Regions from separate parts of the Sanguibacter sp. Leaf3 genome, predicted to be linked through region 2. Evidence: predicted binding sites of a transcription regulator. Region 2 holds the regulator's gene; each other region holds the start of a gene.

Region 1 (10,314 bases), on a different contig from region 2:
GTCGCCGCGACGAGGATCGGGGCTGTCGCCGCGAGCGTGCTGGACACCGTGTAAGAGGAGCCGAGGTCGCCCTCCGTCACGGTGACCGACGTCGGTGCGATCGTGAGCGGAGAGACGTAGGTGACCGACCCGTCGGTCGAGGTCGACTCGGCGGAGAGGTTGCCCGACGCGTCGGACACGGCCCCGGCGGGCAGCGAGAGTGTCACGGTGCCCGAGGCGTCCGCGCGGGCCGTGACCGTGTAGAGGGTGTCGTTCACCTTCGCCACCGCCGTGACACGAGTCCCCTGGGCTGTCGAGCCTGCCGTGGAGAAGTCCGAGGCTGTGAGGGCACCCGCACCCGAGGTCGCGAGGGGCTCCGAGACGGCGACGGTGAACCTGAGGTCGCGCACAGAGGTCGGGTCGGCCTGGCTCGCCGCCTGGTCGACCGTGACGCGGGGCCCGCAGAGGTCGGCCTGGGTCTGCTGGACCGTCCTGGAGTACTGCGAGGCCCTACCCGTCGCGTCGATCGTCTGCACCCTGATCTGGCCAGGACCGAGCGTGTAGGGGACAGTCATCTGGCCGGCTGCGCTGAGCGTCTGGCGGCCCAGGTGAACGGTGGCACCGCTCGTCGCGCCTGTCGGGAGGTAGTACGCGTCGATGCTGACGGGGACGGTCGGGACGGTTCCGGAGGAGGGCGGTGTGACGGAGATCGACAGGGTGCACTGCGCAGAGTCATAGCTCGTCGCCGTGGGGTACCAGGTCGAGACCTGGGAGTTGGAGGCCGCGGTCGCGTTGGTCAGCATCGAGACGGCGCTCGTCTCGTTGCCCGCACCGACGCCTCCGTAGGACGCCGTGCCGAAGGTGTTGCGCTGGGCTGTGAGGATCCCGGTCCCGGCGAGGTAGACCGAGCTGCTCGTGAAGCCGTCGAAGTAGTTGTCCTCGATGCGCCAGCCGCTCTGCTGGGCCGCGGTCCGGCTCAGGAGGGCGTAGACGGCGTAGGACGTGGTGCCGGCATTCGCCCCGGCATTGTCGAAGGTGTTGCCCGAGATGACGTTCGGGGCCCCGAGCCCCGGGGTGTTGATGAAGACCAGGGTGTACCCGGCGGTCAGGCTGTTGCGGGTGAAGGTGTTCCCGACGATCTGCGCGTTGGTGAGCGTGAAGCCGCGCAGGTCGAGGGCGTGGTTCGCCCCGCCGAAGCCCTCGAACCTCGACCCGATGACCGTGAGGTTGCTCAGTGTCGCTGCCCCCTGACCCTGGAGTCCTGTGTAGCGCTCGGTGTCAGGGTCGTACATGTGGATGCGGTCGAGGGTCAGACCGTCGACTGTCGCCCCTGCGGCGATCCTGATCGCGGACCCGCCTGCGGCGTAGGTCGAGCCGATCTCGACGGCTCGGACCGTCACCCGGTCCGCACCGTCGGCGAGCCACAGGAAACGCTCGAGGTCGATGCTGCCCGGGTCGAGAGAGGAGCCGTTCTCGATGACGGCGCCGTCGCCCGCCGGGCCGACCACGACGGCAGTCTCGTTGGACCTCACGGTGGTGAAGTTCCGGAGCGTGACGCCGGGGCCGTTGAGGTAGATCGCGGTCGAGCCGTAGACGTCGTTGAGCGATCTGATACCGAGGCGGCCCTGGAAGTCGAGGGTCACCGGAGCCGTCGCCACGAAGTACGCGCCCAGGTCGCCGAGCGGCGTGAGCGCACCCGAGTACATCCAGCCCGCGGACGTCGTCGCGTGCCCGACGATCGTCCCCGAGGTCTGCACCCCGGGGGTGCTCGCGTCGACGTCCTCGGCGGGAGCGATGGTCACGGTGTCGGTCGTGCCGATCGCGTTGGACTCCTGGAGCGCCGCGCGGAGGGTGCACGCCCCTGCGGCCGTGGCGCAGACCCCGTCACCGACGGTCGCGTCGTCGCCGACCGCGCTCAGGCTGTCGACGAGGAAGGTGCGGTCCGCAGCCGAGGCCGTGGTCGCGGGAAGGACGGCGAGGAGCGACGCCAGCATCGCCGTGACCGCGACGGCGCCGGCAGACCGGACCCAGGCCCGACGGGTGCGGGCAGGTCTGGGACCAAGGTCCGAGTCGCGCGTGTTCATGTGTCCCCTCCGGACGAGGTCTACTGACCTCTTGGCGACCGCCCCCGTTGGTAAGGCGAGTCTCGTCTTGGGGGGAAGCGGCAGCAATGCTAGGGTCAGATTTCACCCGCTCGACGTTCTCAAGCCCCGCGGGCCTTGAAATCTGCCCATTCTGAGTGCCATATGAGGGCTCGAGGCCGGCGTTTGGGTGGAGCTCGAAGTGGACGGGACGAAACGTCTAGGTGTATGTGTGCACCTCCAAGCTCGGGCACTGCTGCGCGAGCGCACCTCGAGACGGCACCAGCAGGCCCCACGTCTGCGGTCTGAGACACGCCGACGACAGGTCGGGGTCCGGTGCGGCACCATGTCCTCATGACAGCCGACCTCGCGCAGATCTCCGCAGCCCTGACGAACCAGTGGTCCCTCCTGCGTGCGTGGGTCGCACCTCTCGGTGACGACCTCTTGGGCACACGGGACCGACCGTCGAGCCTAGACGGCTGGACGAACGGTGAGCTCGTGGCACACCTCGGCCGGGCGATGGAGGCCTTGGCTGTGTGCACGCCGGCCCCCGCGGGCACGGTGCCGCTGACCCTCGCCGAGTACCTCGGGACCTACCCCGAGCGGGCCGCAGACATCGACCAGGTCACCCGTGCGCTCGCCGCGGAGATCGCGCACGCACCGCTCGTCGAGGTCGAGGCGCGAGCCCAGAAGGCCTTCGCCGCCCTGGACGCTCTCGGCCCCGACGGGCACAGGGTCGTCCAGGCCCGCCGCGGCCCCATCCGGCTGCGAGACATGGCGATGTCGCGCCTCGTCGAGCTCGTGGTCCACGCCGAGGACCTCGTCGCGTCGCTCGCGGGGGTCGTCGGCTCGGCGGGCTCGGCGAACCCGATCGACCGGACGGCGCAGCGGATCGTCGCCGAAGAGCTGCTCGACATCGTCGTGCGGCGCGGCGCCGGTTCGCTCGAGGTGACCGACGCGGGCCTGTGGATCAGGCTGGCCACAGGCCGGACCCCCTACGACGTCGACGACCTCGCCCGCGCGCTCGCCTCGCAGGACACCGCCGGCGGCGTGCCCGACCTCGGGCGGATGCTGCCGATCCTCTGACCAGGACGTCGACCTTGGTCCCCGTCGCGCCGAGCGCGTGCGCTGTACGTTGGGTCCATGCTTGCCGCATCCGTGACGCGCTTCTCGCCCGACTCGCCCGCAGACGGCCTCGAGGTCGGTGACAGGCCTGAGCCGGCGAGACGCGACGCGTGGACGACCGTCGACGTCCGCGCCGCCAGCCTCAACCACCACGACCTCTGGTCGCTGCGCGGCGTCGGTCTGCGGGCCGAGCAGCTCCCGATGATCCTCGGCACCGACGCCGCGGGCTACGCACCCGACGGGTCCGCTGTCGTCGTGCACGCGGTGATCGGCGCGGACGGCCACGGCGTCGGTCCGGACGAGCCGCGCACCCTGCTCTCGGAGAGGTACGACGGCACCCTGGCCGAGCAGGTGAGCGTGCCGACCCACAACCTGGTGCCCATGCCCTCGGACCTCTCCTTCGAAGAGGCCGCGTGCATCCCGACGGCGTGGCTCACCGCGTACAGGATGCTGTTCAGGTCGGCCCGGCTCACCCCGGGGCAGAGCGTCCTGGTGCAGGGGGCTGGCGGTGGTCTCGCCACGGCGGCGGTCGCGCTCGGCGCGGCAGCCGGTCTCGAGGTGATCGTCACCAGCCGGTCCGGCACGAAGCGTGCAGCTGCCGCAGCCCTCGGAGCCGCGCACGTCCTCGAGAGCGGTGCTCGGCTCCCGCACCGGGTCGACGCGGTGATCGAGTCGGTCGGCGCAGCGACCTGGTCGCACTCGGTCCGCTCCGTCCGGCCCGGCGGGACCATCGTGGTCGCCGGGGCCACCTCCGGGGACCCCACAGCCGCTGAGCTCACGCGGATCTTCTTCAACGAGATCTCGGTGCTCGGCGCCACCATGGGCACCCGCGACGAGCTGTCTGACCTGCTGGCCTTCATGGTGCGCACCGACCTGCGCCCCCGCATCGACCGGACCTACCCGCTCAGCGGGGCGCGCGACGCCGTGACCCGGCTCGCCGGCGGGGAGCACGTCGGCAAGATCGTCCTGACGCCATGACGGACCGGGTCCCGCTGCCGAGGTTCTTGTCGCGTGCCGAGACCCCCGAGGGTGTCGTGCCGGCCCTCGACGCGCACATCTCCGACGTGGTCGCGCACGAGCTCGCCCGCCGGACGCGGGCCGCGTCGCCGCGCACGCGCGGCGCGGGCTGGGAGCAGGACGTCCTCGGCGAGCCCTACGAGGTGCGGACCCTCGAGCTCACCCCCGACGACGAGGGGCCCGTCGTCGCCTCCCTGGTGCGGTACCGTCCGCCGGACGCCGTGCGCTCGGCCCGCGCCGTCCTCTACGTGCACGGGTGGTCCGACTACTTCTTCCAGACCGAGACCGCAGAGTTCTGGCACCGGCAGGGTGTCGCCTTCTACGCGCTCGACCTGCGCAAGTACGGCCGGAGCCTGCGCCCCGGCCAGACTCCCGGCTACGTGACGACGCTGCGCACCTACGACGAAGACCTCGCCGCAGCCCTGGCCGAGATCCGGGTCGACCTCGGTCCGCACACGGCCGTCATGCTGCACGGCCACTCGACAGGTGGGCTCACGGCCGTGCTGTGGGCAGACCGGCACCCCGGCCAGACCTCGGGCCTGGTCCTCAACAGCCCGTGGCTCGAGCTGCAGGGCTCGTCCGTGGTCCGCACGGTCTCGACGCCCGCGATCACGCAGCTCGCCAGGTTCCAGGCGAAGGCCCCGCTGCCCAACATCGACACCGGAAACTACGCACGCACCATCCGCAGGTCCGACGGTGGAGAGTGGGAGTTCGACGAGCGCTGGCGGCCCACCCCGACCTTCCCCGTCCGGGCCGGGTGGCTGCGGGCGATCATCGCCGGCCACGCCGAGGTGGCCCGTGGGCTGCGCATCACGCAGCCTGTCCTGATGATGGCCTCGTCGAAGACCGTGATCTCGCCGCGGTGGTCGGAGGACATGCGCTCGGCCGACTCCGTGCTCGACGTGGAGGCCATCGTCCGGCGGGCCGTCCAGCTCGGGCCGACAGTCACGGTGGCCCGGATCGCCGGGGCTGTCCACGACCTCGCCCTGTCTGCCCTGCCTGTGCGCAGCATGTACTACGCGCAGATACAGCGGTGGGCGAGCGCCTACGGCTGGTCGGACTCCTGAGCCTCTGAGACGAGCTCGTCGAGGCTCGGTCCTGCCTCGCCCGCGCGCCAGACCCGCCAGCCGTTCGAGGACGACGAGCCGGACAGCGCCTGCACGGCTGCGTCGGGGTCGCCGAAGCTCGCGCCGTCCGGGGCGTGCAGCAGACCGTCGAGGCCCAGGACCACCTCGAGACGCTCGCCGCGGCGGTGCCGGACCCACACGAGGTCGAGCGGTGCCTGGAGAGTGCGCGCGACGAGGGCGAGCCGGGCGTCGACGGGGGGCGCGGCGCTCGTCTCGACGGGCTCACCGTCCTGCGGGGGCGAGTCGTAGACCGGGTAGGAACGTTCACGCCGGGGCGCTGGATCCGGCCCTGCTGGCTGCGGGCCGCTGCGTCCGAAGGCATGGAGAGGCTGCGCCTCGGCGGGGCTCTGGCCAGGCGCGGACGTCGTCTCGGCTGGCGCCTGCGGGCGGACGTCAGGGTCGGCGCCGGGAGTGCTCAGGTCGAGCGAGACCGTCTGACGGGCCCCGAGCTCTCCGGGCCGCAAGGACGACACGTCGAGCAGACGTCGACCGTTCGCCCCCTCGACGACCCCGACCGTGAGGACCTGTACCCGCGCGGCGTCGACCGAGAGGAACGAGACCGCCTCGACAGCGTCGTCGTCGATCTCCGAGCAGACCAGGACCAGGCGGGCCGTGCGGCCTGATCCCGTCGCGCGCGGTGCGCCGTCCCGGTCGAAGAACGCGGCGAGGTCACGGTGGAACCTGTCGGGCCCCTGGGCATAGGACGCGGCGAAGGCTCGCCGGGTGATCCCCGAGGCCCGTCCGGCACCTCGGAGCGCGACGACGAGATGCTGGGCGGCGAGCAGCGGCACGGCCTGGACGACCACCGGGTCGCCTGCGGCGTCGATCGCGAGCACCGTCGCGGCACCATCACCGAGGGCGGCCGGAGCCGCCTCACGCTCGAGGGTCATGAAGAGCCGCTCGCCGAGCAGCGTCGGGAGGTGCTCGAGGACGACCGAGAGGACCTGCCCGAACGAGGCGTCGTCAGGGCGCATCGTCGTCACGGGCTCGGCGCGCGCGCCACCCTCGAGGTCGAACAGGGGCATCCCCACAGGGTAGCGATCCCGACCTCACAGCGACAGGGTCGTGGGACCCTCGTAGGTGGAGCAGGACCAGACCTGCGCGGCGGAGGTCCATGTCACACGCGGTCGGACCGCGTCCCGCTGTCTGTGCTGCCTGTCGCGCTGCCCGTCGAGGCCGCGAGCCGTGCCTCGACACGCTCGACCTTGCCGTCGAGCTCGCCGGTGTGCCCGGGGCGGATGTCAGCCTTCACCACGAGCGAGACCCTGTGCCCGCCGGCGCCGACCGCTTCGGTCGCGCGCTTGATGACGTCCATGCACTCGTCCCACTCCCCCTCGATGGTCGTGAACATCGAGTCGGTGCGGTTGGGCAGACCGGACTCACGGACGATGCGGACGGCCTCGGCGACGGAGTCCGTGACGGACTCCCCAGCACCGAGCGGGGCGACAGAGAAGGCGAAGAGCATCCGCCCATCGTGCCACCGCCCGGCGTGGGGCGACAGTGGGAGAGGGCGGTCGACAGCGGAAGCCGCGTTGCAGCCGGCGGCGTACATCTCCACCCTTAGATGCCGCTGACATATCTAGATCGCGCTCTGGCCGTGATCGATCAGTTAAGACAAGGGCAGCCCGCCCACCTCCATCTCGCGTCGTATCGCATCCGCGAGAGCAGACTCCTGACCTATCGCGTGCAAAGCAGCATTTTCGTATAGGGAATACTTTTGAAATCCGAGCGCCTTCGCTATGGCGGACCTAAAACCTGAATCTCGAAATGAGACCTCGCGAACGATGGCTGCGAAATCGTCGCTTGCAAGCTGTTCGCGGAGCCTTGTAAGAATACCGTCGTACGGCGAGGAGAATTTGACCTCTATCGAGGCCTCCCGAAGATCAGGCATTATAAAGTCTCGAATCTTTCGGAAAGCTACTTTCTTCGCCAGATCTAAGGCGAGCCGCTCAACGACGCCTGCAGAACGAAGGGCTCGCAAACCTTCAGATATTGCCTTTTCGTAGAGATCCGACCAAACGGTTCCGTCTGCGGCAGCGCGACGCCGAGCCACCACGCGTATAACTTCCGGAAGATAATAGAGACTCTCCACCTCGGAGCACGGGAGCACCCAAACGTTTTTCGAAGCAAGCGCCAATCGCTCCGTTTCCTCTCGCCCGTCTCCATCAATCACCCCTGCGGCATGCACCCAATGGTGAGCAGCCGCAGAGCGCAAGCCCTCTACGCTTCGAATCACCCATTCACACCCTCCGGCTGCGGCGATTGTCCACCCTGGGAAGAGGTGACGATACAAGGAATAGTCGATACTCCCGTCAGCCCCCTCAACGAATAGTATCCTCTGCCGACCCCCGAGAATCGCCCTGCGTGCCGACTCCGTGAGTGATTCGTCTTCGCGTACTCGCTGGATATCCCAATAAGCAACTTCCTCTCCGACCCATTCGAGTCCGAGGACCGCAAAGGTCTCCCCGGAACGGGCATTCAGGCTCGAAGCTAAGTCAAGGTCGTGGGTCATCACAACGAAGCAGCAATCCGCTCTTGCGTCCAAAAGTGCTTCAATTAGTCCCGCCGAGACGGAACGATGCAAATGCCTTTCTGGCTCATCCAAAATTATTACGCACGAGTCAGGCGCAGAAAGCACCTCGGCTGATAGCAGAAGAGCCGCCCTCTCACCATCCGACATCCTGGATATCGAGTATTCACCGCCGTTCCCACGGTGGACCGCGCTAAATGACTGTCCGCCCCGGATTTCAATCCGAACATTTAGCCCCGCTGCTGACAGGACAGCCTCAAGTTTGTCGAAGACTCGAGCCCCCATCACTGAATCAATCTCGTCAGGTGACATCCGATCCTGCTGCGATAGTCGTGCGATTCGATGATCTTCGGAAGCGACCTTTCCAAGAAAGTCAAAAAGAGCCACATCCGTTCTCTGGTTGGCAGAACGATCGATATACCGCGACTCGGGCGCCTGATTAAAATACACCAATTGCTGCTCAAACTGCTCTCGACCCGAGGCGCTTATGTCCGGTCCGGAATTTTGAAACCACAGTTTTCGATGCGCGAGGACCCTCTGTAATTTTCCTGCAGGGGTCACTGAAGAGAAACTGGCGGCCAGTGCCGATTTTCCTGAACCATTCGCACCAACGAAAACCATCACCTCGCCAGCTTTGGCCTCCAAATTCAGGGATCCTGCTCTAGAAGGAATCTCCCACTGCGCTATCGGCTCCGCGCGCGCGCCCTCATCATCCATGGTGCCTATCCTATCTGAGGCCTCCAGCCGAGCAGGAAAGAAAGCTACGTAGGCCCAGACGCACGGTGGAAACGCTTCAAAGGGTCAGTCGAAGAGGTCGCTGATCGGGGTCGGACCTGAGTTGAACTGGATCGTGCGGCCGACCGAGGCCGGGGCCTCGATGACGGCTGCGGCGACAGCGGCGACGTCGTCGCGCGGGACGGAGCCGGACTCGAGGTCGTCGCCGACCTCGATGGACCCGGTGCCCGGGTCGTCCGTGAGGCTGCTCGGACCGAGGATCGTCCAGCCGAGCGAGGACTGGCGCAGGTGCTCGTCGGCCGCGGCCTTGGACTCGGCGTAGGCGAAGAAGGAGTTGTCCTCGGGCACCCCGTGGTCCGGTCCGGCACCCATGTACGAGACCATCACGTAGCGCGGGACGCCTGATGCGACGGCTGCGTCGATCGAGCGGATCGCCGCGTCGCGGTCGACCGCGTAGGTGCGCTCGGGCGAGCCCCCGCCGGCTCCCGCGGACCAGACGACCACGTCGTGCCCGGCGATCACGTCGCCGATCGACGAGGTGCTGAGCTTCTCGACGTCGGCGACGACGGGCGCAGCGCCCGTGGCGGCGACGTCGTCGCGGTGGTCCGGGTTGCGCACGAGCGAGGTGACCTCGTGGCCGGCGGTGGTGAGCAGCGTGGCCAGCTTGAGCGCGATCTTGCCGTGCCCTCCGACGATGACGATGCGGGTCATGGTGCTCCTCTCAGGCAGTGGGGTGACGGCCGTGACGACGACCTGCGACGTCTGCCGTCCGACGGTTCAGAGCCTGTCGGCGAGGAGCTCGGCGAGCGCCTTGCCCTTCACCCCGGCGAGGTCGTCGGCCTGGGTGCGGCAGGAGAATCCGTCAGCGAGGAAGACGTCGCCCTCCTCAGCCTCTCGCAGAGCGGGCAGGAGCGCATTCTCAGCCACGGCGACCGAGACGTCGTAGTGGCCCTTCTCCATGCCGAAGTTCCCGGCGAGGCCGCAGCAGCCGGCGAGGGTGCGGATCTTCGCGCCGGCCCCGACGAGCAGGGCCTCGTCGGTCTTGTAGCCCATGACCGAGTACTGGTGGCAGTGCGGCTGCACGACGGCCGTGACGTCGGAGAGGTCGGGCATGGCCCAGCCGGAGTCCTCGGCCGGGCGCGTCTGCGGGTCGGTGAGCAGCTCGGCGAGGGTGTGCGTGGCTGTCGAGACGGCGTGGGCGCGCGGGTCGTCGGGGAAGAGGTCGAGCAGGTCCGAGCGCAGCACGGCTGTGCACGACGGCTCGAGGCCGACGATGGGCACGCCGTTGACGGCGAAGGGACCGAGGGTGTCGAGGAGCGTCGACAGCTTCTTCTTGGCGCCGTCGAGCTGGCCCGTGCTGATCCAGGTAAGACCGCAGCAGGCCTCGCCCTCGGGGACGACGACGTCATAACCAGCGGCGAGCAGGACCTTGACGGCGGCCTCGGGGACCGACGGGGCGAGGGAGTCGCTGAAGGAGTCCGTCCACAGGACGACCTTGGGCTTTCGGCGCTCGGTCGTCGTACCCGCGCCTCGCGAGCCCGCGGCGAGCTGGGTGCCCTGACGCTTCCACCACGTGCGGAAGGGGACCTCGGCGAAGGACGGGATCGAGCGCCGGGTGTCCATGCCGCCGATGGTGAGGGACAGCTTCGCGAGCGGCTTGACGCTCAGCGCGAGGTTGACCAGGCGCGGCATGCGGCTCGCCAGGCGCGCCCAGCGGGGC
Region 2 (10,314 bases):
CTCGTGCGCGAGCGCGTGCAGACCGGGCGCGTGTCCCTGCGGCACTTCTGGACGAGGCGGGTCAGACGCATCATCCCGGCGATGGTGGCCGTGGTGGTGGTGTGCACAGCTGCGGCCGGGGTGATCGGCGGTGACGTCCTCGTCGGGATCAAGCTGCAGGTCCTGGGGGCGCTGACCTTCGCGAGCAACTGGTTCGCGATCGCCCAGGGCACCTCGTACTCGGCCGACCTCGTGCCGCAGCTCTTCGCCAACTTCTGGTCCCTCGCTGTCGAGGAGCAGTTCTACCTGTTCTGGCCGCTCGTGCTGCTGGCCGTCTTCTCGGTGCGCCGCTCCCGGGTGACCGGTCTGGTGGTCACGGGGCTCTTCGCCGTGGGGTCGGCGGTGTGGATGGCCGTCGCGTACGACCCGTCGGGCGACCCGTCGCGGGTGTACTTCGGCACCGACACCCACCTCTTCGGCCTGATGGCCGGGGCGTTCTTCGCGCTCTGGTTCGCCCCACGCACCCCGCGCGACACCCCGCAGGTGCCTGACGTGGAGTTCGCGAGCCAGTCTCTGCTGCCCGTCCAGAGCCGCTTCGCGCGCTGGTTCCCGACGTCGCGCCGTCGGTGGTGGCGTCACGCCCTCGGCCTCACGAGCGCTGTGGGCCTCGTGGTCCTGACCCTCACGATGTCCGTCGACGACGCGTTCACCTACCGCGGCGGGCTCGTGCTCGCCTCGCTCTTCGCCCTCGGGCTCATCGCCTTCCTCATCCGCAGCCAGCCGCTCGCACGACGGGTCGAGGTCAGGCCCCTGCGCTGGGTCGGCGTGCGCTCCTACGGGATCTACCTGTGGCACTGGCCGATCGTCGTGCTCGTCGCGAGCCTCATGGGCGCGGAGAACCCGGGTCGGTCGACGTCGTGGTCGGTCGCCGCAGTGGCGACCGTGGTCACCGCGGTCGCCGCCTGGGTGTCGTACAAGTACCTCGAGCGTCCGGTGATGATCGCCGGCATCCGGGCGCTGTGGACGCGGGTCGCGGGCCGCGCACGGCGGCTGGTCGTCGCTGCGCGCGCCGAGCAGGCAGCACCGGGCCGCTCGCCCCTCGCCCGGGTCCGTCTCGCGGTGGCTGCGGTGCTGGCCCTCGGTCTCGTGAGCGCCTTCGTGCTCGCCGGGGTCCGCGAGCCCGCCACGTCCTCGCTCGAGGCGCAGATCCTCGAGGGGGCACAGGCTGCGCAGGAGGCCAACGCGGCGCAGCCAGCGCCTGCGCCCACGGTCGAGCCCACGCCCGAGCCGACAGCGCCAGCAGAGCCGACCCCAGCCCCCGTCCCGACGGTCCCGCCGCCGGGCGACCAGGTGACCCTGGTCGGCGACTCGGTGAGCCTCATCAGCGTGCCGGCCCTCCAGGCGGCGCTGCCTGGGGTCTTCGTCGACGCCGAGGTCTCGCGCCAGATGAGCACGGCACCCGAGATCATCACGGCGATGCGGGACGCGGGCACCCTGCGCACGTACGTGGTCGTGTCCCTGGGGACCAACAGCACGGTGACCGAGCGGGTCATGGAGGACGTCGTCGCCGCCGTCGGTCCCGACCACGTGCTCGTGCTCGTCACGGGTTCCGCGGACCGCAGCTGGATCGGCCCGACGAACGACCAGATGCGGGCCGCTGCGGCCCGCCACCCCGAGAACGTGGTCGTGGCCGACTGGGCCGCCGCGGTCGCTGCCCAGCCCGACGTCCTCGGCAAGGACGGTGTCCACCCGGCACCCGCGGGGCAGGACCTCTACGCCCGCACCGTGGCGGACGCCCTCACCGGAGCGCAGGCGCTCGTCCCTTGAGTGCAGGCGCTCGTCCTCTGAGTGCAGGCGCTCGTCCTCTGAGTGCTCAGAGACCACGTGCCAGCGTGTGGTCTGCGCAGGCGCACGGTCGTCGGGGGCTCTAGCCTGGACCTTTGCCGCCCCCCTAGGGTGAGGTAGACAGCCCCCGGCCGTGGTCCGACCGCATCCCGCGGTCGTCCGCCGGGACCGAGGACCGAGGAGATCGCATGAGCGACAAGACGCCGGACGACGGCACGCAGGACCCCTACGCACAGTCGGGATATCCGCCGCCCCCCGGGCCGGCGCAGCCGCCCGTCTACGGCCAGCCGGCCCAGGGTCAGCAGCCCGGGTACGGCCAGCAGCCCCCGGCCTACGGCCAGCCCGCAGCGGGCCAGCAGCCGCCCGCCTACGGTCAGCCGGCACCGGGTCAGCCCTCGGGCTGGGAGAAGACCACCCCGGAGCAGCCTGCCTACGGCGCTCAGGACCAGTACTCGACCGGCGGCTACCCGCCGCCCGGGTCCGCCTACCCACCGCCGAGCGCCCCGCCGATCTCCGCGGGCCAGTACGGTGCCCCCGAGTCTCCGGTCCCTGACGGCTTCCGCTACGGGTGGCAGAAGTTCACGCAGAACATCGGCGTGTTCCTGCTGGCCGCGCTCGCCTACCTCGCGGTCTTCGCGGTCGTCGGGGGCATCTTCTTCGCCATCCTCGTCGGGAGCAGCCTCAGCGCAGGTGACGACGGGGTCGGCGCCGCCGGGATCGCTGGTCTCGGCTTCGGTGCTGTCGTCTTCACGCTCATCATGTTCGTGCTCGTGATGCTCGCGCAGGCCGGCATCATCCGCGGTGCGCTCGTCATCACCCAGGGCCGCCGCCCGACGCTCGCCGACTTCTTCTCGACCTCGCGCCTCGGCACGATCATCCTCACGTCGCTGCTCGTCTCCCTCGTGTCGACGATCGTCAGCTTCACCTTCATCGGGTCGATCATCGTCGCGTTCTTCGGGCAGTTCGCGCTGTTCTTCATCATCGACAAGGGTCTCGGGGTCATCGACTCGATCAAGGCGAGCATCCGCCTGGTCCTCGACAACCTGTCGACCGCGATCCTGCTGTACGTCTTCGTCTACCTCGCGAACGCCGTCGGCGCGATCCTCCTGCTGGTCGGCCTGCTCGTGGCGATCCCCGTGTCGATGATCGCCTCGGCGTACGTCTACAGGAAGCTCATCAACGAGCAGCCCGTCTGACGACCTCCAGCTCCACGCGCGACCGACGAGAGCCTGCACCCCCCCCGGGGTGCAGGCTCTCGTCGATGACGCGCTGTCTCCGAGGATGGCACGGCAAGACCCTCACCCGGCAGGACCGCAGGACCGCAGGACCGCAGGACCGCAGGACCGCAGGACCGCAGGAGTGTCTGGACCGGCCGGGTCAGTCGGTGACCGTCACGAAGTCGATGAGCTCTTCGACCCTGCCGAGCAGCGAAGGCTCGAGGTCCGCGTAGCTGCGGACGGTCCCGAGGATCTTCTTCCAGCCGAGGGCGACGTCGGTCTGGTTCTCGGCGGGCCAGCCGAGGCGCTGGAGGATCCCGTACTTCCACTCGGTGCCACGGTCGATCACCGGCCAGGCGTCGAGCCCGATGCGCTGCGGGCGCACGGCCTGCCACACGTCGACGTAGGGGTGGCCGAGCACCTTGACGTTGCCGCCGGGGAAGGCGCGCAGCACGTCGTCGGTGATGCGCTGCTCCTTGCTCCCCGGGACGAGGTGGTCGACGAGCACACCGACCCGTCGGCCCTTCGACGGCTTGAAGTCGGCGAGCGCGTCGGCGAGGTTGTCGACTCCTTCGAGCAGCTCGACGACCACACCCTCGACGCGCAGGTCGTCGCCCCAGACCTTCTCGACGAGCTCGGCGTCGTGGCGTCCCTCGACCCAGATGCGGCTGCCGCGGGCGACGCGCGCCCGGGCGTCGGCGACCACGCGTGAGCCGCTCGCCGTGCGGGTGGGTGCCGCGGGGGCCGTGGAGGTGACCGGGGGAGTGAGCGTGACAGGGGCGCCGTCGACCCAGAACCCAGGGCCGAGCGGGAAGGTGCGGGTGCGCCCGGCGCGGTCTTCGAGGACGACGACGTGCAGGCCGCCGGACTTCTCGACACGGGTCACAGCCCCGACCCACCCGGTCATGACCTCTTCGACGACGAGCCCGCGGTCGGCGGGCACGGGCCGAGAGGTGGGGCGGCGCGCCGAGGGGTGCGGTCCGGCGGCGAGGACGTCCTGGGAGTAGCGGTCTGAGCTCACCGCAGCAGGCTAGCCCCCGCGTGCGACGGACGAGCGGAGCCTCGCCGTCCGTCGCACGCGGGGCCGTGCGCCGATCAGGCGAAGGCGTCCGCCACGTCCATCAGCCGCGACCGGATGATGAAGCGCACCCCCTCGGGGCTCTCGACCGAGAAGCCCGAACCGCGCCCTGGGACCACGTCGACCGTCAGGTGCGTGTGGCGCCAGTACGCGAACTGCTCGGTCGACATCCAGAAGTCGATGGTCTGCGACTGCGCGCCGCCGGCTCCCTGGTCGGCGATGTCGAAGCGCCCGAGGAGGACGTCGGCCGCCGAGGTGAACAGCTCGCCCGCGGGGTAGCACATGGGCGACGAGCCGTCGCAGCACCCGCCAGACTGGTGGAACATCAGCGGCCCGTGCTGCTCCCACAACCTGCGCAGCAGCTCGACAGCGCTGTCCGTCGCGGCGACCCGCGACTGTGTCTCGCCGTCGATGACGACGTCGGCGTCGATCATGGATCCTCCTCGATGGCTCCTCGACGACTCACTGCACGCTCCTAGAAGAACCCGAGCGCCGACTCCGAATAGCTCACCAGCAGGTTCTTCGTCTGCTGGTAGTGGTCGAGCGCGAGCTTGCTGTTCTCCCGTCCGATGCCCGAGCTCTTGTACCCGCCGAAGGCCGCCCCGGCCGGGTACGCGTGGTAGTTGTTCACCCACACGCGTCCCGCCTTGATGTCTCGCCCTGCGCGGTAGGCGAGGTTCCCGTTGCGCGACCACACGCCGGCCCCGAGGCCGTAGAGCGTGTCGTTCGCCTTCGCGATGGCGTCGGCGTAGTCGTCGAAGCTCGTCACCGCGACCACCGGTCCGAAGATCTCCTCCTGGAAGATCCGCATCGAGTTCTGCCCCTCGAAGATCGTCGGTGCGACGTAGTAGCCGTCGGTGAGATCACCGCCGAGGTCGACGCGTTCCCCGCCGAGCAGCAGCCGTGCGCCCTCCTGCTTGCCGATGTCGATGTAGCTGAGGATCTTCTCGAGCTGGTCGTTCGAGGCCTGAGCGCCGACCTGCGTGTCCGTGTCGAGAGGGTTCCCCTGGACGGCCTTCTTCGTCCGGTCGAGGGCGTCGGAGAGGAAGGTGTCGTAGATCGGCTTCTGGATCAGCGACCGCGACGGGCAGGTGCACACCTCGCCCTGGTTGAAGGCGAAGAGCACGAAACCCTCTTGCGCCTTGTCGTAGTACGAGTCGTTCTTGTCGGCCACGTCCTCGAAGAAGATGTTCGGGCTCTTGCCACCGAGCTCGACCGTCGAGGGGATGAGGTTCGCGCTCGCGTACTGCAAGATCAGCCGGCCCGTGGTCGTCTCGCCCGTGAAGGCGATCTTGCGGATCCGGGGGCTGGAGGCGAGAGGCTTGCCGGCCTCGAGGCCGAAGCCGTTGACGACGTTGAGCACGCCCGGCGGGAGGATGTCGCCGATGAGCTCGATCAGCACGAGGATCGACACGGGTGTCTGCTCAGCAGGCTTGAGCACGATCGTGTTGCCGCCCGCGAGCGCGGGTGCGAGCTTCCACGTCGCCATGAGGATCGGGAAGTTCCACGGGATGATCTGCCCGACCACGCCGAGGGGCTCGGCGTAGTGGTAGGCGACCGTGTCGTTGTCGAGCTCGGTGAACTCGCCCTCCTGCGCGCGGATGACCGACGCGAAGTACCTGAAGTGGTCCGCGGCGAGGGGGAGGTCGGCGTTGAGCGGCTCACGGACCGGCTTGCCGTTGTCCCAGGTCTCGGCGACGGCGAGCAGCTCGAGGTTCGCGTCGATGACGTCGGCGATCTTGTTGAGCACGTCGGCGCGCTCGGTGCCTGTGGTCTTGCCCCACGAGGGGGCTGCCTTGTGCGCGGCGTCGAGGGCTGCCTCGATGTCCTCGGCCGTGCCGCGGGCGACCTCGGCGAAGGGCTTGCCGTTGACGGGGGAGATGTCTTCGAAGTACTGGCCCTTGACGGGCGGGACCCAGGTGCCGCCGATCCAGTGCTCGTAGCGGGGCTTGAAGGTGACGAGTGCTCCCGGGGTGCCGGGGGCTGCGTAGACGGTCATGTGTGCTCCTTCGACGACGCTGTCTGATGAGCGCCCGGCGGTGACCGGGCTCTCCTCGACGCTAGGTCCGCCGAGGTTGCATCGAGTTGCACGAGCGGTCGAGCGGTCGAGCGGTCGAACGCCGGGCGCGCCGCGACTTCTCGCCCAGGTCGTCAGGGCGTCGCCCGGCCGAGCCTCACCTCGAGGTCTTCGAGGTGCGCGACGACAGCAGCCCGGCGGGGCGAGCGACCGGGCAGCAGCCGCAGGCACGCTGTCCACAGCTCGACGTCGTCGGCGCCCTCGGCGGTCCGGGCGAAGGCGAGGAGGGTGTCGACCCCGGCGTCGGCGAGCAGCGACTCGCGCAACCGTCGGCTCACCTCGCTGCGCGCAGCGGCGACCCCGGGCGAGGCCGACCCTGGCAGGACGGGGCCGACGTACCCCGCGAAGGCGACCCTGTGAGCGCCGCGGTCGAGGAAGGCGAGCACCTGAGAGGCGTCGAGGTCGAGCGGCGTGCCCACCCTGTAGGGACGCGAGAGGACCTGGAGCGATGCGGGCTCGAGCGCCCTGCGCAGGCGCACCATCTCCGCGCGCAGGGTGACGAGGGCGTCGTCGCGCCCGTAGACGGCGGTCGCGAGCTCCTCGGCGCCGAGGCCGCGCGGGTGCCAGGCGAGCAGCGTGAGGATCTCGGCGTGCCGCCCGCTCAGGACCAGCCTGTCTCCGTCGACCTCGAGCAGCGCGTCGTCCCGCCCGAGGACCCGCAGCAGCGGGGCGTGCCCGCGGGTGGTGCCAGCCTGCCCCGTGGGCTGCGCCGTCTCGGCTGCTGGTGCGGCCTTCGCCGCGGTGGGTGCTGCGAGCCGCCTCAGCGTGAAGCCCGACGGCCGCCGCGCCGGTCTGCGCGCGAGCCGGTCTTCGAGGGTGAGCAGGTGCAGCTCGGCCTCGACGGCGAGCGCGGTCGCCTCGACGAGGGCGAGGGTCGTGGGCGCCACGGCGTCGTCACCCCCGGTGATGTCGATGACCCCGAGCAGCGAGCCTGTCGCGCGGTCGTGCACGGGGACGGCTGTGCAGCTCCACGGGTGCACGATCCGCGCGAAGTGCTCGGTCCGTCGGATCTGCACGGCACGGTCGAGCACGAGCGCCGTCCCGGGGGCGTTGGTGCCCACGGCGGTCTCGGACCAGTCGGTCCCGGCCACAAAACCCATGCTCTCCGCCCGACGGCGGACGTCGTGGTCACCGTCGACCCAGAGCAGCCGGCCGGCCTGGTCTCCGACGGCCACCATGAGACCGGTGTCGGTCGTGTGCCGCACGAGGAGCGTCTGGATCGTGCCGAGGACGCGCGTGAGCGGGTGCTCGTCTCGGACGGCCCGGAGAGAGTCGTCGAGCAGGGTCGGCTCGGGTACGGCGTCAGGGTCGAGACGTGAGGCCGACGAGCGCACCCACGAGGCCTGCACGAGATCACGCACCCCGCCGGGCTGTGCAGGCAGCGGGGGGAGGACGGGCAGACCAGAGCGGGCGGACAGGACCGGCAGCGCCGCCGGTGCGTCCGACGGAGTGTGCATGCGCTGGACCTCCCGTCGTCGCCGGCACGCTCCGTCGCGTGCCGGTCCAGGTCTGCTCACACGATAGCTCCGGGCCGCACGGCTGTCTCCAGGGGATGCGTGACCGCCGCGTGCACCGTGACGGTGCCCTGTCGTAGAATTAGCACTCAGGCCTCCCGAGTGCTGATGGAGGCCTGACGACAGCCCGAAGACAGGCCGATGACAGGCCAGACCGCGCAGGCAGCGCAGAGGCCCAGGCAGGCGACGACGTGAAGGAGAGGTCCGTGGCGGCGAGCGACGAGCGACGGCTGGACGTCCTGCGCGCGATCGTCGAGGACTACGTCCACACCCGCGAGCCCGTGGGCTCCAAGGTCCTCGCGGAACGGCACAGCCTCGGCGTCTCGCCCGCGACGATCCGCAACGACATGGCGGTCCTCGAGGAGGGCGGCTTCATCGCGCAGCCCCACACCTCCGCGGGACGGGTCCCGACCGACAAGGGCTACCGCATGTTCGTCGACCGCCTGGCGGGCGTGAAGGCGCTCAGCGCGGCCGAGAAGAACGCGATCGAGACCTTCCTCAACGGCGCCGTCGACCTCGACGACGTCGTCACCCGGGCCGGGCGGCTGCTCGCCCAGCTGACGGGCCAGGTCGCCGTCGTCCAGTACCCCTCGCTGCGCCGTTCCGGCCTGCGCCACCTCGAGCTCGTCGTCCTCGGCGAGCGCCGGCTCCTCGTGGTCATCATCACCGACACGGGCCGTGTCGAGCAGCGCACCCTCGAGCTCGACGCGACCCCCGACGAGATCGTCCTGGTCGCGCTGCGCGCCCGGCTCAACGCCGCCGCAGCCGGCCGGCGCCTCCCGGAGCTGCGGACGGCGCTCGACGCGCTCGCGGCCACCTTCGACCCCGAGGACCAGGCGCTCGTCGCGCGGGTCGCCGAGGTCGTCACCGACACGCTCTCCCAGGAGGGCGAAGAGCGCATCGTGCTCGCCGGGACCGCGAACCTCGCGCACGCGAGCATGCGGTTCGAGCACGCCCTGCGCCCTGTCCTCGAGGCCCTCGAGGAGCAGGTCGTGCTGCTCAACCTCCTCACCGAGATGGGCGACGACTCCTCAGGGGTCAACGTGCGGATCGGTCACGAGACCCAGCTGACAGGGTTGTTCGAGACCTCGGTCGTCACGACCGGGTACGGCTCGGACGGCGACTCGGTCGCGACTATCGGGTCGATCGGCCCGACCCGCATGGACTATCCCGCCACGATCGCCTCGGTGCGGGCCGTCGCCCGCTACCTGTCCAGGATCCTCGGTGCATGAGGCCCGTCGTGGCCCCGTCGCCCGGCGGCCTGGCCACGACGTGACGCACGCGATGAAACAAGAACCCCCGTCCAGACGTTGCAGAGTTCAGAGCGAGCACCGTGGTGCCGCGACAGGACGCCGCACCAGCCCCCTTCGACGAACGGCAGAGACCAACCAGTGAGCGACTACTACGAGGTGCTCGGCGTCGACCGTGACGCCAGCCAGGACCAGATCAAGAAGGCGTACCGCAAGCTCGCCCGCGAGCTGCACCCTGACGTCGCAGGTCCGGACGCCGAGGACAGGTTCAAGGACGTCGGTCGCGCCTACGAGGTGCTCTCGAACCCTGAGAAGCGCCGGTCCTACGACATGGGTCACGACCCGTCGGCTCCGGGCGGCGGCATGAACGGTGGCGGCGGCTTCGGCTTCCAGGACATCTTCGAGACGTTCTTCGGCGGCGGCCAGACCCAGCGCGGCCCGATCCCGCGCTCGCGCCGCGGCCAGGACGCCCTCGTGCGCCTGGACATCGACCTCTCCGAGGCAGCCTTCGGCGTGCGCCGCGACATCCAGGTCGACACCGCGGTGGTCTGCGGGACCTGCTCCGGCTCGTGCTGCCGCCCCGGCACCTCCCCGCGCACCTGCGACGTCTGCAACGGACGCGGCACGGTCCAGCGCGTGGCCCGCTCCTTCCTCGGCCAGGTCATGACCACGGCCCCGTGCGCAGCCTGCCAGGGCTTCGGCACGACGATCCCCGAGCCCTGCGCCGAGTGCTCGGGCGAGGGCCGCGTCCGCAGCCGCCGCACGGTCAGCGTCGAGGTGCCTGCGGGCGTCGAGACGGGCAACCGCATCAAGCTCACCTCGCAGGGCGAGGTCGGTCCTGCCGGCGGTCCTGCCGGTGACCTCTACTTCGAGATCCGCGAGCGCAAGCACGAGACCTTCCTGCGCCGCGGGGACGACCTGCACTGCACGCTCGAGGTGCCGATGACCGCTGCCGCCCTCGGCACCGTCATCGAGCTCGAGACCCTCGACGGTCCCGAGTCGGTCGACCTGCGCCCGGGCACGCAGCCCGACCAGGTCGTCACGCTGAAGAACCTCGGCGTCGGTCACCTGCACGGTGGCGGTCGCGGAGACATCAACGTGCACGTCGAGGTCCAGGTCCCCACGTCGCTGTCCGAGGAGCAGGCAGAGCTGCTGCGTCAGCTCGCGGTCCTGCGCGGCGAGGAGCGTCCCGAGGGGCGCGTCGCTGCGGCCCACCCGGGTGTGTTCAGCCGGCTGCGTGAGAAGCTCACCGGCCGCTGATGAGCGCACCGGTCTTCCTGGCCGAGGCCGGGGACCTGGGGTCTCTGGCCCCGGGTGACACGTACCTCCTCGACGGTCTCGAGGGGCGGCACGC
Region 3 (10,314 bases), on a different contig from region 2:
TCGTCAACGACCACGTGGTGCGCACAGCCGACGTGGGCTTCGGCCTGCTGGGGCACTTCCCCCTCGACCCGTCGGGACCGCTCTGCATGGACGGCCACCGCGGCTGCTCGACAGCCATGCTCACCACGGGGAGCATCTGCGCCCAGGTCTCGGTGGCCCTCGGACACGCCGTCACCTACGACGAGGTCCTCGAGATGGCCGCCGCGCACCACCCCGTGGCGCGGGCCGTGACCGAGTCCGCCGTGCGGTCGCTCGGCCGGCTGCTGGCCGCCATCACCAACATCGCGCTCGTGAGCACCGTCGTGCTGGCGGGCGAAGGAGTCGGCCTGGTCGAGAGCCTCGGCGCGGAGCTCGACGCCGCCATCGCTGCGGACCGCGACCCCGACGGCAGCCCCGTCAGCCTCGTCGTCGACGACAGCGGCTTCGTCCCCTGGGCCCGTGGCGCCGCAGCCGTCGCCATCCAGAGCAGCTTCGGCGTCCTCGGCACCTGACAGCCCCGTGCACGTCGTCGCACCTCGGTGCACGACGTCGCACCCCTGTCCCGAGGCCCTACCCCCGTGCGTGACGTCGCCCCCCTGCGCCGAGGTCGCACCTCGTGCGCCGAGGTCGTACGGACACGCCGGTCCGGCTCCCAGAAGCCCGAATCTGGCGTGTCCGTACGACTTCGCGGGCAACCGTACGACCTGACGGGCAACCGTACGACCTCGTGCGGAGCGGGGCGGGGTGGGGCGGTGCGCGGGGTCGGGCAGGGCGCGGGGCGGGCGGGGTGGTGCGGTCGTGCGGCGAGGGGCAGGGTGGTGCGAGTCGCGGGGTAGGTGACCACCAGCGGGTACGCCGACGGGCGGACCCCTCCGGACGTGTCCCGGTGGAGCCCGCCCGTCGGCGGTGCAGTGCTCGGGCTAGGCCCGGGCGGGCTGGATCAGAAGTCCATGCCGCCCATGCCGCCGTCGCCGCCCGGCATGGCCGGAGCCTTCTCGGGCTTGTCCGCGACGACTGCCTCGGTGGTGAGGAACAGCGCAGCGATCGAGGCGGCGTTCTGCAGAGCAGAGCGGGTCACCTTGACCGGGTCGTTCACACCAGCCGCGAGCAGGTCCTCGTACACGCCTGTCGCGGCGTTGAGGCCCTGGCCGGAGGGGAGGTTGCGGACCTTCTCGGCCACGACCCCACCCTCGAGGCCTGCGTTGATCGCGATCTGCTTGAGCGGAGCGTCGATCGAGGCGCGGACGATGTTCGCACCCGTCGCCTCGTCACCCTCGAGGTCGAGGAGACCGGCGGTCTCGAAGGCGACCTTGCCAGCCTGGATGAGAGCGACGCCACCACCGGCGACGATGCCCTCTTCGACGGCTGCCTTCGCGTTGCGGACAGCGTCCTCGATGCGGTGCTTGCGCTCCTTGAGCTCGACCTCCGTGGCGGCACCGGCCTTGATGACCGCGACACCTCCGGCGAGCTTCGCGAGGCGCTCCTGGAGCTTCTCGCGGTCGTAGTCGGAGTCCGACTTCTCGATCTCGGAACGGATCTGCTTGACGCGACCGGCGATCTGGTCGACGTCGCCGGAGCCCTCGACGATGGTCGTCTCGTCCTTCGTGACGACGACCTTGCGGGCCTGGCCGAGCAGGTCGAGCGTGGCGGTCTCGAGCTTGAGGCCGACAGTCTCGGAGATGACCTGACCACCGGTGAGGATCGCGATGTCCTGGAGGATGGCCTTGCGGCGGTCGCCGAAGCCCGGAGCCTTGACGGCGACGGACTTGAAGGTGCCACGGATCTTGTTGAGCACGAGGGTCGCAAGAGCCTCGCCCTCGACGTCCTCGGCGATGATGAGCAGCGAGCGACCGGCCTTCATGACCTGGTCGAGCAGCGGCAGGAGGTCCTTGACGTTCGAGATCTTCGACTCGACGATCAGGACGTACGGGTCTTCGAGGACAGCTTCCTGGCGCTCTGCGTCAGTCTCGAAGTAGCGGGCGAGGAAGCCCTTGTCGAAGCGCATGCCCTCGGTGAGCTCGAGCTCGAGGCCGAAGGTGTTCGACTCCTCGACGGTGATGACACCTTCCTTGCCGACCTTGTCGAGCGCCTCGGCGATGAGCTCGCCGATCGCGGGGTCGCCGGCCGAGATCGCAGCGGTGGCCGCGATCTCTTCCTTGGTCTCGATGTCCTTGGCGTCGACGAGCAGCTGCGCGATGACAGCCTCGACGGCCTTCTCGATGCCGCGCTTGAGAGCGATCGGGTTCGAGCCGGCAGCCACGTTGCGCAGGCCCTCGCGCACGAGCGCCTGGGCGAGCACGGTGGCGGTCGTGGTTCCGTCGCCGGCGACGTCGTCGGTCTTCTTGGCGACCTCCTTGACGAGCTCAGCACCGATGCGCTCGAACGGGTCCTCGAGGTCGATCTCCTTGGCGATGCTCACACCATCGTTCGTGATGGTGGGCGCGCCCCACTTCTTGTCGAGGACGACGTTGCGACCCTTGGGGCCGAGCGTGACCTTCACGGTGTCGGCGAGGACGTTGAGTCCACGCTCCATGCCGCGACGGGCCTCCTCGTTGAAGGCAATGATCTTTGCCATTGGGGTGTGATCCTCCGCTGGTGGCGTGTGGTGGTCGGACGATGCCCGCGACGGACGGCCTCGGACCGCGGCGTTCATGTCACGCCGTAGCCTCGGGGCCTCATCGAGCGACCGATGCTTCTGTCACTCTCCTAGCGAGAGTGCTAATGCAATTATTGGCACTCTCGACCCGAGAGTGCAAGGGCGGCGGCGCGCCGCGGCGCCCAGGTCGGTACGCCGACGGCGGAACCCGCAGCCGGCACCACCGCGTCGGCACCCGAGCACGCCCAGACGTCCTCGTAGAGTGGACCCGATGCCAGCGACCGACGACGACGCCTCCGCGAGCCCAGCGCACGTCCGTCGCCGGCCGCGCGCCGCGCTGCTCGCGCTCCTGCTCGTCGCAGCGGTCGTCGTCACCGGCACAGGACGGGCCCTCGAGGTCTGGCCCTTCTCCCCGCGGAACGCGACGGTCGCGCTCTCCTCAGCCGGCATCTCGGTGGCCCCCGACGGCACCCGCACCCCGATCCCGCCGGGCTCGGACGTGCAGTTCCTGCCCGGCAGCCGCGTCGCCGTGGCGAGCCCCGGAGCAGCCACGCAGCCCCAGCTGGACGCGGCTCAGGAGTCCCGCGACTGGCTCGCCGCCGGCACCGTCCCGGGCGCCGGGACGGACTTCGAGGACATGGCCGTCGACGCGCTCCTCGACGTCAGGGCGCTGACCCTCGACGACGGCGCCGTCGTGGCCGGGTGGTCGCCGAACTGGCGCTACGCCTGGCCCCGCGACAACGCCTTCGTGGCTGTCGCGCTCGCCCGCACGGGGCACGTCGAGGACGCACTCACTGTCGTCATGTTCCTCCAGCAGGTGCAAGAGGCCGACGGCTCCTTCGAGGCCCGCTACCTGCCCGACGGCTCCGGCCCACCCGACGACCGCGGCATCCAGACCGACGCGACAGGGTGGGCCCTGTGGGCCGCGGCGACGGTGATCGCGGAGATCGAGTCGCCCCAGGACCGCACCAGCGCGGCTCGCGACCTCGAGCCGTTGCTCGAGCGCAGCCTCGCGCACATCCGCGACCTGACCGACGACGGCACCACGCTCCCCCCGCCGTCCCCCGACTACTGGGAGGTCGAGACGTCCAAGCAGACCCTCGGGACCAGCGCGCCCCTGCTCATGGCCCTCGCTGCGTCGCCGCCGGCCCTCGACGCCCTCGGGGACGCCCGAGCGGCACGGGAGGTCGCGACTGTCGCCGAGACCTTCGACGAGGTCGTGCACGACGCGTTCGCGCCCGGCTACGGCCGCTACCTCGGAGGGTCGAGCGTCGACACGGCCGTCGCGTTCCTGCTGCCGCCGTTCTTGCCCGTGACGGCCGACGAGGTCCCCCGCGCTGTCCTGAGCGCCTGGGATGCCGCCCCCATCCGGATGGCCCGCCCCGGAGGCGGGCTCGCGCCCGGCACGAGCTGGAAGCGCGACGGGATCTCGTGGACACCCACGACGAGCGTCTTCGCCCTCGCCTCAGCAGGCTTGGGCGACCAGACCGGGGCCGTGCGCTGGCTGACGTGGCTCGACGACCACCGCACGACGCTCGGCTCGATCCCCGAGAAGGTGCTCTTCGACGGCTCCCCGGCCCAGCTCGCGCCGCTCGCGTGGAGCAGCGCGAACGTGCTGCTCACCCTCGTGCTGCTCGACGAGGCCGAGGCCGGTCGCGGCTGACACGACCAGCAGGGTCGTCGGACAGCCCGACGCAACGCTGCCGGTCGCGGCTGACACGACCAGCAGGGTCGTCGGACAGCCCGATGCAGCGCGGCGACGACGACCCCTCAGACCGCGGACCCGGAGACGGTCGGGACCCGCTCGAACAGGCCCGCGGGGCCCGCACACGCTCAGGCACCGGCCCGCACCACCGAGAGGTTCAGCCTCGCTCGGGCGCGAGGCTCGGCATGGTCCTGGTCCCGAACTCCCGGCGCAGCACCTGACGCGCGGCGAAGTACCCACCCAGCCCGTGCACCCCGGGCCCCGGCGGGGTCGAGGCGGAGCACAGATAGGCACCGGGCGCTCCAGTCGCCCACGGGTCGACGTGCGGGGTCGGCCGGGCGAACATCTGCCACATGGTCACAGACCCGGCCGCGATGTCCCCGCCGACGTAGTTCGCGTCATGCTCGGACATGCGCGACGCGGTGGTGGGGTGGGCAGAGACGACCACGTCACGGAACCCTGGCGCGAAGCGCTCGATCTGCGCGGTGACGGCCTCGGTCGGGTCGACGGTCGATCCTGCCGGCACGTGCGCATAGGTCCACAGGGGCCGCAGCCCGCCGACCTCCCGGCCGGGGTCGAGCACAGCAGGGTCGCTCACGAGCGTCACCGGGTGCTCAGCGTGCCGCCCCGCGGCGACAGCCCGCTCAGCCTCGACCAGCTGAGGTCGTGAACCCCCGAGGTGCACTGTCCCCGCCCGAGACACACCGTCGTTGGCCCACGGCACGGGACCGCTCAGCACGAAGTCGACCTTGGCGGCCGCGTTGCCGTACCTGAACCTGCGCAGCGCGCGCTCGGCCGTCCCCGGCAGCCGCGCGCCGAGGATGTCGGCGGCGGCCCGTGGGGTCGTGTCGAAGACGTAGGCCCGTGCGGACGGCAGGTCGGCCGTCGAGGCGACGCGGACGCCGGTCCGCAGCTCTCCGCCGTGGGCCAGGAGGTCTGCGACGAGCGCAGCGGTGATCGCGCCCGAACCGCCTCGAGGGAGCGGCCAGCCGTGCGAGTGCGCGAGGGTCGCGAGCATGAGCGCCGTCCCGGCAGCAGACAGGGTGGGCAGCGGCGCGATCGCGTGGGCAGCGACCCCCGTGAGCAGCGCCGGGGCGGCCTCACCCCGGAACCGACGGCCCCACAACGGTGTGCCCTGCTCGAGGACGCCGAGGCCGAAGCGCGCCGTCGCGACGAAGCCTGCGACGCTCGAGAGCATCTCGCCCGGGATGCTCCGGCGGTCACCGAGACCGGCAGAGACCACCGCGTCGGCGTGCTCGGAGAGCCGGCCGACAAGAACGAGCCACGCGTCGCTGTCGACCCCGAGGCCAGCGGCGGTCCGAGCGGCGTCACGGTAGGCCAGTCCGGCCTCGCCGCGGTCCAGCGGGTGCGCGAACTGCACCTCGGGCTCGACGAGCTCGACCCCGCGTGCAGCGAGGTCGAACTCGCGGAAGAACGGCGACGCGAGCGCCATCGGGTGCACGGCCGAGCAGGTGTCGTGCAGCAGCCCGGTGCCCGACCCGGGCAGCGCCTGCGTACGAGCGCCGCCCCCGGCCTCGGTCTCCGCCTCGAGGACGAGTACGCCTAGGCCGGCCCGGGCGAGCGTGACCGCGGCGGCGAGGCCGTTCGGCCCCGACCCCACCACGACGACGTCGTACGCGTCCACGGTGCTACCCGGCGAGGATCACGGACAGCGGTCCGCGCAGCTCGGGGACGAGGGTGACCTGGCTGGCCGGGATGCCCAGGAGGTCTGCGACAGCCTGCGCCTCGTCGGCGAGGTCTTCGCTCTGGTACCAGACGACCGAGGCGTTGAGCCTGTCGCCCGTGTAGTTGTCGGCCGAGACGTCGGACCAGCCGGCCCCGGACAGCGTGTCGGCTGCACCGGCGGCAGCGCCCGAGCGGCCCGTCGCGTTGAGCACCCGGACGGCGACGGACGTGTCGGCCACGGGCGCCTCGGGCTCGGCGGGGGTCTCCGGGGCCGCCGCGGGATCTTCAGCGGCCGGGTCTTCGGCAGCCGGATCTTCAGCAGCAGGGTCCTCGGCCGCGGGGTCCTCCGCAGCCGGGTCTTCAGCAGCCGGGTCTTCAGCAGCCGGCTCTTCGGCAGGCGCGCTCGCGCTCGGGCTCGCGCTGCTCTGGTCGAGCGGCGACCCGGGGGTGCGGGACAGCACGTAGACCGCCGCGACGGCGAGCGCCGCGCACAGCACGACGACGACGAGGAAGGGGGCGGTCTTGCTCCAGGCCGACCGCGGGGTCCTGTGGACGCCGGCGGGGAGGCCGAGCCCGTCGGTCCGGTCGAACTCGTCTTCGGGGTACTTGCTCACCGGGCAAGGCTAACGGGTCTGCGGCCCCGAGGCAGGCAGGCGGGTGTGCAGGTCCTGGTCAGACCTGGCTGCGACGCTGCGTGCGCTCGCGCTGACGGGTCGCGCGCATGCGGCGCAGACGCTTGACGAGCATGGGCTCTGCCTCGAGCGCGGCGGGCGAGTCGATGAGCGTGTTGAGCACCTGGTAGTACTGCGTCGCCGAGAGGTCGAACAGCTCTCGGACCGCCTGCTCCTTGGCCCCGGCGTACTTCCACCACTGCTTCTCGAAGTCGAGGACCGCCGCGTCCCGCTCAGAGAGGGCGGGCTCCGACGAGGCGTCGTCAGAGGACGTCGGGGTGTCTTCGTCGATGCTCGGGACTGCTTCGATCATCGTCTGCTCCTCGGTCTCGTCTCGGCCGTGCCTGCTGTCGCGCCTGGGTGCACGCCGTGGATCACCGACGCGGTGCGGGCCGTGGCTCGCAGCACGGCGTCCCCCACGCGACGAGGGCTTCACCGCGTCCGATCGTACGCGCGAATGACACCCGTGTCATTCGTCCTGCGCAGGGCTCCGGCCGCTCCGGCGTGCGCCGACCCGGGCTTGTCTGCGAGGCTCTCCAGATGGCAGACGCACTCTTCTCCCACCCCTCGGCCGACCGCCACCACCTGCTCGACGACGTCGCCCCGGACTGGGCCGAGGCGCTCGCACCCGTCGCCGAGACCATCGACCGTCTCGACGCCGAGCTCCTCGCCGACGCAGCGCCCGGCTCCGTGCTCCCGGCGCGCGACGACGTGCTGCGCGTCTTCCGAGACCCGCTCGCCGCGGTCAAGGTCCTGGTCGTCGGACAAGACCCGTACCCGACCCCCGGGCACCCGATGGGTCTGTCCTTCTCGGTCCAGCCCCACGTGCGCCCGCTCCCCAGGTCCCTCGCCAACATCGTCACCGAGCTCCGGGACGACGTGGGGGTCCCCGCCCCCGCGAACGGCGACCTCTCGGCGTGGTCGGCGCAGGGCGTCATGCTCTGCAACAGGGTGCTCACCGTCGCCGCAGGCGAGGCGGGGTCTCACCGCCGCGCCGGGTGGGAGCAGGTGACAGACCGCGCCATCGAGGCCCTCGTCGAGCGCGGCGGTCCGCTCGTCGCCGTCCTGTGGGGGCGGGACGCCGCGACGCTGCGACCGGCCCTGCGCGACGTCCCGGTGGTCGAGTCCGCCCACCCGAGCCCGTTGTCGGCCCGGCGCGGGTTCTTCGGGTCGAGACCCTTCTCCCGCGTCAACGAGCTGCTGGTGGCCCAGGGAGCCTCGCCTGTCGACTGGTCGCTGCCGTCGGCGGACGACGCACTCTTCTAGAGGCACGACCGGGACCTGGCGGATCCACCTGTCCGGGGCGAGGTACAGAATGGACAGGTGGACCATGACGACACCGCCCCAGCGACCGATGCACCGACCGACCCCTCCGAAGGGACCGTGCACCTGCCTGCGCCGGGTCCCTGGGCGCGCTATGTCGCCGTCGGGGACTCCTTCACCGAGGGCCTCTGGGACGCCGAGCCCGCCGACCCTGCGCAGTGCCGCGGCTGGGCCGACCTCCTGGCGAGGTCGCTCTCGCACAGGCGCATCGACTCTGGCCAGGACCCGTTGCTCTACGCGAACCTCGCGATCCGCGGCAAGCAGATCCGGTCGATCCTGGGCGACCAGCTGCCCGTCGCCCTCGAGATGAAGCCCGACCTGGTCAGCCTCATCGGGGGTGGCAACGACATCTTGCGGCCCTCGGTCGACGTCGACCAGGTCGCCCGCAGCATCGAGGAGGCCGTGGTCCGCATCCGCGAGACCGGGGCGGACGTGCTGCTCGGCACCGGCTTCGACGCCTCGGACAGCCCGCTCGTGGGCATGACCCGTGGCCGCACAGGCATCCTCAACGCGCACCTCTGGTCGATCGCCCAGCGCCACGGCGCGCACGTCCTCGACCTGTGGGGCATGCGGTCGCTCCACGACTGGCGCATGTGGGCCGACGACCGCATCCACCTCACGACCGACGGCCACCGCCGAGTCGCCGAGGCTGCCCTCGTCGGGCTCGGGCAGGCGCCCGACGACGCCGCGTGGGACGACCCGCTCACGCCGCTGCCGCCCGTCCCGCGCATCGAGTGGGTGCGGGAGAACGCGCACTGGCTCCGCGAGCACGTCGGCCCCTGGGCGTCGCGGCGCCTGCGCCGGCGCTCGTCAGGGGACAGCCGCACGGCGAAGTACCCCGAGCTCACGCCCTTCGCCTGAGCACACGGACGAGGACCCCGACCGTGACGGTCGGGGTCCTCGTGGCTCTGCTGCGTGCGAGGGGACGATCAGCCCTTGGCGGCCTGGATCTCGGTCGTGAGGTTGCCCGGGACCGTCCAGTTCGAGGTGACCTGCTCGCCGTTGATGAGGATGGTCGGTGTGCCGAAGCTGCCCTGGTCGTTCTTCAGCGCGGGGTCGCCGAGGGCGACCTGCGTCTTCGCGTCGACGAACTGCTTGAAGGTGAGGTCCGGGATCTTCGCCGCGATGTCGGCCGGGACACCCACGCTCTCCGCGATCGAGACGAGCTGCTCGTCCGAGAGACCCGCGGTGTTCTCGGCGGGCTGCTGGGCGAACAGCGCCTCGCTGAAGTCGAGGGCCTGCTCCGGCGCCTGGTCCGCGATGAAGGCGAAGGCCTGCGCGGAGCGGGTCGAGTACGCGGACCCCTGCGACACGCGGTCGAGGATCGAGATCGCGTGGACGGTCAGCGTGATGTCGCCGGCCTCACGGAGCTGGTCGAGGGCCTCGGAGTTGGTGTCCTCGAACTGACCGCAGATGGGGCACATGTAGTCGAGGTACACGTCCACGTTCACGGCGTCCGGGCCCGAGTCGGTCCCGGCGACGCCGTCGACGCCGAAGGTCACGCCGCCGTTCTCGGTCGCCGTCGCGGGACGCGCGACGTCGGCGGGGATCTCGCTCGCGCCCGTGAAGTCCGGGCCCGCGCTGCGCAGGATCAGCCAGACGATGAGCCCGACGACGACGAGCCCTGCCACGATCGACGACAAGATCGTGATGCGCGTGCGCTTCTCGCGGCGCAGCTGCTCCTGCTGGAGCTTGAGAGCCTGGGCGCGCGCAGCTTCACGGCGGTCTGCCTTGGGCGACTGCGGGGGCTTGGTGACCATGAGTTCGGAACCATTCGTCGGATGAGGGTCGGCGTGAGGAGAGTACGGCGCGATCCTGGACGGACGCTGGACGCGCAGCCTGCTCAGACAGACGCTACCGGACCGGCGCTGCCGTCAGGAGACGTCTGGAGGGGTGGGTCGGGTCGCGTCGTGCGAGGCGAGAGAAGCGTCGGGGTCGCAGCGAGCGACGGAGCCGCCTGTCGGGTTCGAACCGACGACCTTCCGCTTACAAGGCGGATGCTCTACCAGCTGAGCTAAGGCGGCATGCACGGGTGGGTCCGTGCGGTGCGCCACTCTACCTGCTCGGCCTGTGGAGGGAAACCGAGGTCGGTCTGTGCCGGTCAGGGCTGGTCAGGGCCGGTCAGGGCCGGTCAAGGCCCGTGTCAGTCCGCGGCCGCGGCCTCGACAGCAGCCCGCAGCTCACCCGGTCTGCTCCAGTCGCCCTCGAACACCGTGCCGTCGACGAGGATCGTCGGCGTCGTGAACCGGCCCTGGTCGTCGAGGAGGTCCGGGTCGCCGAAGGCCACCTGGGTGAGCGCACCGACGAAGTCCCTGTAGCGCTCCCCGTCGATGCCCTCGGCGACGTCTGCAGGC

What was found. The regulator HrcA, encoded in region 2, represses chaperone genes, less so after heat shock. The targets are predictions, from matches to a motif close to TTNGCACTCGNNNNNNNCGAGTGCNAA.
Region 1: ASG53_RS19735 (invasin domain 3-containing protein) is a predicted target of HrcA. The motif match lies at 2,199-2,225, and genes of this name have one in related genera.
Region 3: groL (chaperonin GroEL) is a predicted target of HrcA. The motif match lies at 2,675-2,701, and genes of this name have one in related genera.

The regions. Positions count from the first base shown of each region.
Region 1 covers NZ_LMRH01000001.1:553,624-563,937, reverse strand. Annotated here, with positions in the region: gene ASG53_RS19735 (invasin domain 3-containing protein) at 1-2,063, opposite strand, end outside; gene ASG53_RS02435 (maleylpyruvate isomerase N-terminal domain-containing protein) at 2,415-3,146, shown strand; gene ASG53_RS02430 (zinc-binding dehydrogenase) at 3,204-4,163, shown strand; gene ASG53_RS02425 (alpha/beta hydrolase) at 4,160-5,269, shown strand; gene ASG53_RS02420 (hypothetical protein) at 5,248-6,354, opposite strand; gene ASG53_RS02415 (MTH1187 family thiamine-binding protein) at 6,447-6,794, opposite strand; gene ASG53_RS19290 (AAA family ATPase) at 6,939-8,576, opposite strand; gene ASG53_RS02410 (SDR family oxidoreductase) at 8,661-9,305, opposite strand; gene ASG53_RS02405 (FAD-binding and (Fe-S)-binding domain-containing protein) at 9,372-10,314, opposite strand, start outside.
Region 2 covers NZ_LMRH01000002.1:277,805-288,118, forward strand. Annotated here, with positions in the region: gene ASG53_RS08700 (acyltransferase family protein) at 1-1,806, shown strand, start outside; gene ASG53_RS20515 (hypothetical protein) at 2,013-3,020, shown strand; gene ASG53_RS08710 (DUF3097 domain-containing protein) at 3,202-4,062, opposite strand; gene ASG53_RS08715 (DUF779 domain-containing protein) at 4,137-4,553, opposite strand; gene exaC (acetaldehyde dehydrogenase ExaC) at 4,595-6,118, opposite strand; gene ASG53_RS08725 (GAF domain-containing protein) at 6,271-7,653, opposite strand; gene hrcA (heat-inducible transcriptional repressor HrcA) at 7,917-8,942, shown strand; gene dnaJ (molecular chaperone DnaJ) at 9,102-10,220, shown strand; gene ASG53_RS08740 (16S rRNA (uracil(1498)-N(3))-methyltransferase) at 10,220-10,314, shown strand, end outside.
Region 3 covers NZ_LMRH01000001.1:633,851-644,164, reverse strand. Annotated here, with positions in the region: gene ASG53_RS02760 (ROK family transcriptional regulator) at 1-491, shown strand, start outside; gene groL (chaperonin GroEL) at 920-2,554, opposite strand; gene ASG53_RS02750 (glycoside hydrolase family 15) at 2,847-4,238, shown strand; gene ASG53_RS02745 (phytoene desaturase family protein) at 4,438-5,925, opposite strand; gene ASG53_RS02740 (LytR C-terminal domain-containing protein) at 5,930-6,580, opposite strand; gene ASG53_RS02735 (DUF3263 domain-containing protein) at 6,639-6,950, opposite strand; gene ASG53_RS02730 (uracil-DNA glycosylase) at 7,178-7,903, shown strand; gene ASG53_RS02725 (SGNH/GDSL hydrolase family protein) at 7,961-8,821, shown strand; gene ASG53_RS02720 (DsbA family protein) at 8,890-9,720, opposite strand; tRNA gene ASG53_RS02715 (tRNA-Thr) at 9,912-9,984, opposite strand; gene ASG53_RS02710 (DsbA family protein) at 10,104-10,314, opposite strand, start outside.